3 regions of the Devosia sp. LjRoot16 genome follow, and region 1 is predicted to be linked to each of the others. Evidence: predicted binding sites of a transcription regulator. Region 1 holds the regulator's gene; each other region holds the start of a gene.
The links. Region 1 encodes PhoB, which activates phosphate uptake and scavenging genes when phosphate is short. Its sites were predicted from a motif close to TGTCATNNANCTGTCAT; they were not measured.

Region 1 (3,270 bases):
CTCGCTGATCGGCCCTTCGGGCTGCGGCAAGTCGACATTTCTCCGTTCGCTCAACCGCATGAACGACACCATCGACGGCTGCCGCGTCACCGGCAAGATCAACCTCGACGAGGACGATATCTACGACCCGTCGATCGACGTGGTGGAACTGCGTGCCCGCGTCGGCATGGTGTTCCAGAAGCCCAATCCGTTCCCCAAGTCGATCTACGAGAACGTCGCCTACGGCCCCAAGATCCACGGCATTGCCCGCAACAAGGCCGACCTCGATGAGATCGTGCACTCCTCGCTGCGCCGCGCTGGCCTGTGGAACGAAGTGAAGGACCGCCTGCAGGAGCCGGGCACCGGCCTTTCCGGTGGTCAGCAGCAGCGCCTCTGCATCGCTCGCGCCATCGCCACCAAGCCCGAAGTGCTGCTGATGGACGAGCCCTGCTCGGCGCTCGATCCGATCGCCACCGCCGTCATCGAGGAACTGATCGACGAACTGCGTGAGAACTTCACCATCGTCATCGTCACCCACTCCATGCAGCAGGCCGCCCGCGTCAGCCAGAAGACCGCGTTCTTCCACCTCGGTAAGCTCATCGAGGAAGGCAAGACCGAGGACATCTTCACCAATCCCAAGAACAAGCAGACGCAGGACTACATTACCGGCCGTATCGGCTGACCCGAGAGGAACTCGAGAATGGCATCGCTCAACGAGCACATCGTTTCCTCTTACGAGGACGAACTCACCAACCTCAACAAGGCAATTTCCGAGATGGGTGGCATGGTCGAACAGGCCATCACCGAGTCGGCTGTCGCCTTGCTCAAGCTCGATCACAAGCAGGCCCAGGACGTGCGCCTGTTCGACAAGAAGATCGACGAGATGCAGCAGCGCATCAATGACGCGGCGGTGTCGATCATTGCGCGCCGCCAGCCGATGGCGGCGGACCTGCGCATGGTGGTGACCTCGATCCAGGTCGCCAATGACCTCGAGCGCACCGGTGATATGGCCAAGCAGTTGGCCAAGCGCGCCATGCAGATCGAGTCCCTCGGTCTCGCGCCAAAATTCTACAATGGCGTCAAGCACATGAAGGAACTGGTGGCGCGGCAGCTGAAGAGTGCCATCGATGCCTACCTCAACCGCGACTCTGCTGCGGCCGTCGAGGTCTGCAGCCGCGATGACGAAGTCGACGCGATGTACAACTCGCTGTTCCGCGAACTCCTCACCTATATGATGGAAGATCCGCGCAACATCACGCAGTGCACGCACCTGCTGTTCTGCACCAAGAGCCTCGAGCGCGTCGGCGACCATGCGACCAACATCGCCGAAGCTGCCTATTACCTCGAAACCGGTCGCCACCTCGGCGCCGAGGAACAGCAGCGCCAGCCGCGCTAAGTCCCTTCGCCGTCTCATTGCGACGGCGAAGGTCTAAGCCTTTGATTTACAGAGCTTTCAGGTCCGTAGCTTTCCTGAAAGCGCTCTAGGGGTGATCCGATGTCAGCCACCATCCTGATCGTCGAAGACGAAGCCGATCTGGCCGTCCTGCTGCGCTACAACCTCGAAGCCGAAGGCTTCCGGGTCGCCACTGCCGCCTCGGGCGACGAGGCGGTGGAGCGCATCCGTGACGGCGTTCCGGATCTGATCCTGCTCGACTGGATGTTGCCGGGCCTTTCCGGCATCGAACTCTGCCGCCGCTGGCGCTCACGCGAGGAAACCGCGCGCACCCCGATCATCATGATCACCGCCCGCGGCGAGGAAGAAGAACGCGTCCGCGGCCTTGCCACCGGCGCCGACGATTATGTGGTGAAGCCGTTCTCGATCCCCGAGCTGCTGGCCCGCATCAACGCGCTGCTCCGCCGTTCGAGCCCGCAGCTCGTCACCGCGGTGCTGAAGGCCGGCGACCTCGAGCTCGATCGCACCAGCCACCGCGTCCGGCGCGGCGGCCGCGAGGTGCATCTCGGCCCCACCGAATACCGCCTGCTCGAATACCTGATGCGCCACCCCGGCCGCGTCTACTCCCGCGAGCAGCTGCTCGATGGCGTATGGGGCAACGACGTCTATGTCGACGAGCGCACCGTCGACGTGCATGTCGGGCGCCTGCGCAAGGCGATCAACCGCCACCGCGACGCCGACCCGATCCGCACCGTCCGCGGCGCCGGCTATGCGTTTGACGAGCGGTTTGCGGCGGTCAGCTGAACGCCACATCAAGGGTGGGGGTGCCCCACGCTCTGATGTGGAGCCCCCTAAATCACCCGCTCCGCGCAGATCCGATAACTGTCCGCCCACGGCCGCAGCCGCTCGAACGTCGCGCTGGCCGCCAGCACATCGGCATCGGCATAACGCCGGCCGATGATCTGCATGCCGACCGGCAGCCCATCCACCAGTCCGGCCGGGATCGACGCAGCCGGATGCCCGGTGAAGTTGAGCGGGTAGGTGAGGCACCAGCCGATCCCCTGGTCGACCGCCTCGCCGTTCACCTCGCGCGGCCCGTGCGTATTGCCACCAACCTCGTTCTTCACCGGCAGCGCGGCAACCGTCGGGGTGATCACCAGGTCATAGGTGGCGAACGCGGCCTGGAACGCGTCGTAAATCTCCGACCGCATGGCCTGGTCGCGTCGGAGGTCGGCTGCCGTCATCGTCTGCCCGTAGCTTTCGATCCAGTGCAGGTACTCCGGCGGGAAGTCGCCGCGGTGGTCCGCCAGAAGGTCGAGCCCGCCCGCCTTTACCGCCTCCAGTGTCCCCATGTTCAATGGCATCATCAGCCGCAGCCAGAGCTCGCTCAGTTCGCGCTGCGAATAGCGGATGCCGAGCTTGATCTCTTCGACGTGCGCGCCGGCTTCGCTGAACGCCGCGACGGCCCGCTGTACCGTTTCCGCCACCCGCGGATCGACCGGGAACACATCGAGGTTGGGGCTGTAGCCGATCCGGAAACCCTTGATCGATTGCTTCAGCGCACCGAGATAGTCGACCGTCTCGCTAAGGCTCAGCGGGTCGCGCGGATCGTACCCGCCGAGCACACTCATCGCCAGCGCCGCATCTTCCACCGTGCGGGTGATCGGCCCCTCGAACACATAGGGCAGGTCGCCGGCAAAGGCGTTGGGTCGCATCACCACCGGCACGCGCCCGAAAGCCGGCTTGTAACCATAGACTCCGCACCAGGCTGCCGGGATGCGGATCGAGCCGCCGGCATCGGTGCCCTCGGCGATCGACACCAAGCCGTCGGCGACGATCGCCGCGCTGCCGCCCGATGAACCGCCCGGGTTGCGTGTGGTATCGAACGGGTTATTGGT
Region 2 (3,270 bases), 1.5 Mb from region 1:
TGGGCAAGCGCCCCGATGTCGTCGCGCTCGCCTACCACGTCGACTACTGGGACTATATCGGCTGGGAGGACACTTTCGGCACCAAGGAGAACTCCGACCGGCAGCGCGATTACGCCGAGAGCTGGGGTTCCTCACGCATCTTCACCCCGCAGCTGGTGATCAACGGCAAGGGCGGCCTCGTCGGCTCGAAGCGCGACGCGGTCAACACCGCTCTCGGTGGCGCCAGCCTGCCGCTCGACGTCAAGCTCACCGAGGCGTCCGACGACATGCTGCAGGTGTCGGTGCCGCCAAAGGCCGGCGAGGCCGACGCGATGATCTGGCTCATCACCTTCCTCGATCGGGCCGATGTCACCATCGAGCGCGGCGAGAACGAGGGCAAACAGGTGGCCTACACGCAGATCGTCACCGGTCGCCAGGTGCTGGGGATGTGGAAAGCCGATGCCGGAGCCGAACTCACCCTGCCGCTCGCCGAAGTGCTGACCGGCCGCTCCAACGGCGCCGTCATCCTCATCCAGCAGGATCACGCCGGCCTGCCCGGCCCGATCGTCGGCGCCGCCAGCTTCACCCGCTGATCAGCCCTCGACCTCTTCGGGGTCGAGCAGCGGCGTGAACAGCGCCAGGTCTCTTTCTCGGCTGTCGTCAACCAGCGGACGGAAACGCTCGATGCGGTAGGGCACGACCATGCCGGTCATTCCGCCGGGCTCACGGTTGATTTCCATCAGGTGCACACCGAGGAAATCTCCCACCCATGGCAGGCCCGACACATGTCAGACGACTGACTCGATAGTGTAGATCTGCCCGGTAACGGGGAACGTGCCGCCGACCTCTATTGGCGGCTTGCCGGGAAACACCGACGCCATCGGTCGTGAACCGTCGACGCAGACACACTTCACCCCCGGCCGCGCCCAGACGCTGTCGATCACCAGAGCCTCCCTTGCTGTCCGGCAGCGTAGTTGGGGGGCTTTGCAGCTCCGTTTGCACAATCGATCAAATTGCTCGCCGCCATAACAAAACTCCCGCCAGCTTGCGCAGGCGGGAGGAGAATGACTGTGCATGTAAGAGGCGGCCGGCAAACGAGCATCGTGGTTTGGGGGCTCGGTCAGCCCGCTTGCCGGCCACTGGAGGCAATGGAGCTAAGGTGCCGGGTCAATCTGGCGTCAACTGGGAGGGATTGTGACCGAAATAGGGATTTTGCGTTAATCTCTGCGGCGGATGCCTGGGCCCCCGGTCCGTCGTTGCAATGTATCCGACTGGCTTGCCAAGCGTTGCGAATGACGCGATCATGACAACGAGGTGACGAGGCCGATCAATGGTGGATGAACCCGAGCAGTCTGGATCAGGGCTACTCATCGATTTCGCGGCAGCCGCGAGCCCTGGTCCCGCCGATCTTCAGCCGGCCAATCATAACCGCTTCGTGCCTGCGGTCACCTTCGACCGCAAGGAACTCCAGACCATCCTCAACCTCTATGGCCGCAAGGTCGTCGATGGTGAGTGGCGCGACTATGCGATCGACTTCCTGCGCGACCGCGCGCTGTTCTCGATCTACAAGCGCGCCTCCGAGCGCCCGCTCTACGTGGTCGAGAAGAACCCCAGGCTGCGCCTCAAGCAGGGCCAGTACATGGTATTGAGCCAGGATGGCCGCATCCTGAAGCGCGGCCACGACCTCACGACCGTACTCCGCGTCCTGGAGCTCGCGCTGGTCAAATGATCACCATCCGCCCGGCCGTGCCGGCGGACGCCGCGGCGATGAGCGCCGTGCTCACCGCCTCGATCCGCGACCTCTGCACTGCCGACCACCGCGACGATGCCGAAATCCTCGCCGGGTGGCTCCGCAACAAGACGCCCGAGATGGTGCTGAAAATGCTCGAACGCCCCGGCGCCCGGTTCCTTGTCGCAGAGCGCGATGGCGAGATCGCCGCGGTCGGCTGCTTAACCGGCCCTGATGAGATCGGCCTCAACTACGTCGCCCCGGCCCACCGCTTCCGCGGCGTCAGCAAGGCCCTGCTCGCCGCTCTCGAGGAGCACATCCGCCAATCCGGCGCCAACGTCGCGAGGCTCACCAGCACAGGCACCGCCCACCGCTTCTACCTCGCCAATGGCTGGCAGGATGCCGCCCCGGCGGAAGCCGACCGCGGCATGCTGTGCTACCCGATGGAGAAGCGGCTCTAACCCAGCCGTTATCCGACTAGCCCCGAGCTTCCCCCACCGTGGGTGGGCGGGTGTGGTGCCCTCAAAAAGACCCAGCGGCCCGCGCGGCTACGTCGTAAGAGGCGCTGCCGTAGCGCAAGACATGCAGGTAGCGGCTCAGGCTGCGCAGATGCCCCATCCAGTGGAAGGCGAGCAAATGCAAATGGTAGAGCGCGTCATCCGCCCCCAGCTCGTCGCGGATCCAAAGCAGGTCCTGCATCTGGCCGGCAATATCGACCAGATCGTCGATGCCATCGCCGACCAGTTCGGTGAAGTCGAAATCCATGGGATCTGCGTCGACGTACAGCCCAAGCGAAAATCTCGCAGCGATCGGTTCTCTCAGCTCTTGCGAGGGTCGTTCCGTAGCGTTGTCGGTGAACTCACCCGCCGGCGCGTCTGCGTATGCGACGGCCAGCCGATCCAGCACTTCGGCCAGGTCCTTGAGCGTCGGCGAGGGCTGCTCGAGGATCACCCACAGCACGTCGCGCGCACACTGGAAGATCCGTTCCTCGCCGGTCGTCACGAAGCCTCACAGCGCCTTCTGCAGGTGCACGATATCCAGCCAGCGGTCGAACTTGTAGCCCACCGCCTCGTAGCGCCCGACATGACGGAAGCCGGCTTTCTCGTGCAGGCGCACCGAATTGGCGCGCTCGGCGGTGATCACCGCGATCATCTGCTTGAACCCGGCGGCCCGGCTCTGCGCCATTAGCTCATCCAGCAGCCGCCCACCGATCCCCTGCCCGACCGCATCCTGCCGCAGGTAGATCGAATCCTCGCAGGTGAAGCGGTAAGCCGCCCGCGGCCGGTAGAACGAGGCATAGGCATAGCCCAGCACCTCGCCGGCCCGCTCGGCGACGATCAGCGGGTGACCCAGCGCCTTGAGCTTGCCGAAGCGCTCGGCCATATCGGTCTCTGAGGGCACCTCGGTCTCGAAGGTGATCACTGTCTCCTCGACATAGGGCCGGTAGATGGCGGTGATCTCAGGTACGTCGGACCACGCAAAGGGGCGGAAAACCACGTCGGACATCAGAAGCTCGCTACAAACGAAAGGGCCGCGATCTCTAGTAGATCGCGGCCCCTCAA
Region 3 (3,270 bases), 1.9 Mb from region 1:
TCAAGGGGAGGTGTCCCGCCGGTGGATTTGGCTGGATCTGGCTTAAACCCGCTTGGTCGACAGCACGTCAAAAGTCCGTTCGATCGTCGCCACGGCGCGGTCGTAATCGGCCAGCGCCAGGGCGGCGATCAGGGCGTCGATGATGGCGAGCTGGGCGATGCGGCTGGTCATCGCTTCGGTGCGGAACTGGGTTTCGCGGGCCAGCGTGTTGAGCACTATATCGGCGTGGCTGAGGATCGGCGACTTGCCGAAATTGGTGACGGCGATGGTGGTGGCGCCGGCCTCCTTGGCGAGGCGGGTGGCGGTCAGCGTCTCGATGGTCGAGCCCGAATGCGAGATGGTGAGCACCGTGACATCAGGGGTGCAGAGCGCCGCGGTGATCGCCTGCACGTGGCTGTCGACGGTGGCGCGCGAGTTGATGCCGATGCGCAAGAGCCGGTAGTTGGCGTCCTCGGCGATGGTGGCGGCGCTGCCGATGCCGAACACTTCGACGCGGCTCGCCTTGCGGATGGCGGCGACGGCGCGGGCCAACTGACCGAGGTCGAGCGCCTTCTGGGTGTCGTGCAGCGCCTGGAGGTCGGAGCGGAAGATCTTTTCGACCACGGTGGCGAGATCGTCATCCGGCTCGAGATCCTCGTGGATGAACTGCACCGGCTGCACCAGATCGCGGGCGATGGCGATCTTGACCTGCTGGAAGCCACGGGCGCCGAGCTGCTGGCAGAGGCTGATGACGCTGCCTTCGCTGGAGCCGGAGCGCTCCGCCACCTCGGTCACCGACATGTGGACGACATCGGAGGCATTGGCGGTGATGAAATCGGCGATGCGACCGGCGGTGGGCGGCAGGTTCGGCCGCAGCGCCGCGATGCGGTCGAGGATGCCGGAGAGCTGGCCCGGCTCCGTGCGCTCGGTGCTCATGCGGGCATGAGCTCACGCAGGGCTTCGTTCAACCCACCCGGCACGGCCTGCCAGAACGTCATGCCCAGCGCCCGGGCGCCGGCGCCGTCGGTCAGGGGATTGTCGCCGATCATCACACCCTCTTCCGGCTCGATACCGAGCCGCTCGCAGCCGAGCCGGAACAGTGCCGGTTCGGGCTTGCCGATCACCGTATGCGGCACCGGCCCGGCGCAGGCAAGGACGGCCGCGGCGAGCGCGCCGGCCTCGGGCACCGGCTGGCCGCCGGGGCCGGGATGGGTGGTATCGGGGCAGGCGACGACCAGTTCGGCGCCGCGCGCCATCGCCTCGGCGGCGGCGGCGAGCTTGGCGTAGTTGAAGCGCCGGTCGCGCGCCACCAGCACGACGTCGGTTTCGGGCTGGTCGACGTCGAGGCCCAGCCGCCGCGCATAGGCGCGGAGCGGGGTCGAGCCGAGCACCATCACCCGGGCGCGCGGCTGGCGCCGGGCGATGGTTTCGAGGGCGCAGGTGCCGGCGAGGATGATCCGATCGGCCGGGATGGCGATGCCGAGGTCGGCGAAGCGGCTCATCAGCTGCAGCGGGGTGTGCTCGGAATCGTTGGAGACAATGGCGAAGCGGCCCTCGAGCCGGCTCAGCAGCTCGCGGGCTCCCGGCAACAGGTGCCGGCCGCTCATCAATGTGCCGTCGAGATCGATGAGGTAGCCGCGTGCGGAACGCACATTGGGCAGCAAGGCGAAACTCCGTGATTTACCAGACGAATCTGGACTGAGCTTGTCTCAGTGTCAAGCTCTTGAAACACTGAGGAAGTTTCATAAGACTGTCACACAGCGGCGCTATCGATTGGGCAGCAACGAGAGGGCCGAGCCATGAAGATCGCTGTTATTACCGACATCCATCACGGCCCGCAGTCGCACACCAAGGAGCCGGGCTGGGATGCATTGCAGGTGATGCGCGACTGCATCTGGCATGCCGGCGAGCAGGGCGCCGACCTGTTGCTCGACCTCGGCGACCGCATCTCCGACACCACCCGCGAGGGCGACCGGCAGGTCGCGTCGGAAGTCGCTGCCACCTTCGCGACCTTCAACGGGCCGCGCTATCACGTGCTCGGCAACCACGACGTCGCCAATATGAGCGTCGCGGACAACGAGGAGATCCTCGGCCAGTCGATGCAAAGCTCGGTGGTCGACCTAGGCGAAGCGCGGCTAATCCTCTGGCAGCCGGGCGTCAAGATCGAGTGGCCGACGGGGTTCCCGCACGCCGCGGCGAACCTCGACTGGCTGGTCGAGACGCTGAACGCGGACACGAAACCCGCGATCATTGCCACGCACGTGCCGCTCTCGGGCCACCTGCAGGTCGGCAACTACTATTTCGAGCGCAACCCGCAGTTCGCCACCTACCCGGACAACGTGGTGGTACGCGAGGCGGTGGAGGCCACCGGCAATGCGGCGCTCTGGCTCTCGGGCCATGTGCATTGGAACACCGTCACCACTATGCGTGGCCTGCCGCATATCACGGTGCAGTCGGTGAGCGAGCGCTTCACCACCTTCCCGCACGGCGCCGCTGCGTTCGCCATGCTCGAGATCGCCGACGGCAGGTTCTCGCTCGAGGTGCATGGCCGCGATCCGTTCGCCGTTTCGATGCCGTTCCGCCGCTCCGGCGAGCGGCCGTGGATGCCGGCGCTGGCGCCGTTCACGGCGCGCGACGTGCCGGCCGAGCGGGAGGCGGAACGTGCTTGATTTCCTCACCCGGCGCACGCTCGGCTCGCTGGCGACGCTGATCGTCGTGGTGGTGGCGGTGTTCTTTGCCACCCGCCTCTCCGGCAACGCCATGGATTACATGCTGCCGCCGGGGATCGACACCGAGACCAAGGCGGCGATGGTGAGGCATTTCGGCCTCGACCAGCCGCTGTGGCTGCAGTTCTGGCGCTATGTCACGGGGCTCTTCAGTGGCGATGTCGGGATCAGCCTGTTCGAGCGCCGCTCGGTGGTCGCGATCTATGCGGAGCGGCTGCCCAACACGGTGATGCTGTTCAGTTATGCGCTGGTGTTGTCGGTCGTCCTCGGCGTGCCGCTGGGGATCGCCGCGGCGCTCAATCGCCGCAATCCGCTGGGCTCGGCGATCATGGCGGTAGCGTTTGTCGGCTACGCGACGCCGAACTTCGTCCTCGCCATCGTGATGATCCTGATCTTCTCGTTCAACCTGCACTGGTTGCCGAGCTCGGGCGACGCGACGCCGCTGCATTTCCTGATGCCGTCGATCGTCCTCGCGGCGCCGATGCTGGCCGAGATCGTCCGCTTCACCCGTAACGCGCTGCTCGACGTGCTGAGCCAGGATTACCTCCGCACCGCCCGCGCCAAG

Region 2: the regulator PhoB is predicted to act here: its motif matches at 1,272-1,288, upstream of ACSQ23_RS07660 (DUF2794 domain-containing protein).
Region 3: the regulator PhoB is predicted to act here: its motif matches at 1,720-1,736, upstream of ACSQ23_RS09670 (HAD-IIA family hydrolase).

Annotation. Positions count from the first base shown of each region.
Region 1 is NZ_CAXUPH020000001.1:129,702-132,971, reverse strand. Features, by position in the region: gene pstB (phosphate ABC transporter ATP-binding protein PstB) at 1-661, shown strand, start outside; gene phoU (phosphate signaling complex protein PhoU) at 680-1,375, shown strand; gene phoB (phosphate regulon transcriptional regulator PhoB) at 1,475-2,176, shown strand; gene ACSQ23_RS00630 (amidase) at 2,224-3,270, opposite strand, start outside.
Region 2 is NZ_CAXUPH020000001.1:1,620,892-1,624,161, reverse strand. Features, by position in the region: gene ACSQ23_RS07675 (DUF1223 domain-containing protein) at 1-572, shown strand, start outside; gene ACSQ23_RS07670 (hypothetical protein) at 573-719, opposite strand; gene ACSQ23_RS07665 (hypothetical protein) at 768-923, opposite strand; gene ACSQ23_RS07660 (DUF2794 domain-containing protein) at 1,310-1,708, shown strand; gene ACSQ23_RS07655 (GNAT family N-acetyltransferase) at 1,705-2,169, shown strand; gene ACSQ23_RS07650 (hypothetical protein) at 2,231-2,710, opposite strand; gene ACSQ23_RS07645 (GNAT family N-acetyltransferase) at 2,717-3,214, opposite strand.
Region 3 is NZ_CAXUPH020000001.1:2,030,053-2,033,322, forward strand. Features, by position in the region: gene ACSQ23_RS09665 (MurR/RpiR family transcriptional regulator) at 43-915, opposite strand; gene ACSQ23_RS09670 (HAD-IIA family hydrolase) at 912-1,643, opposite strand; gene ACSQ23_RS09675 (metallophosphoesterase family protein) at 1,779-2,648, shown strand; gene ACSQ23_RS09680 (ABC transporter permease) at 2,641-3,270, shown strand, end outside.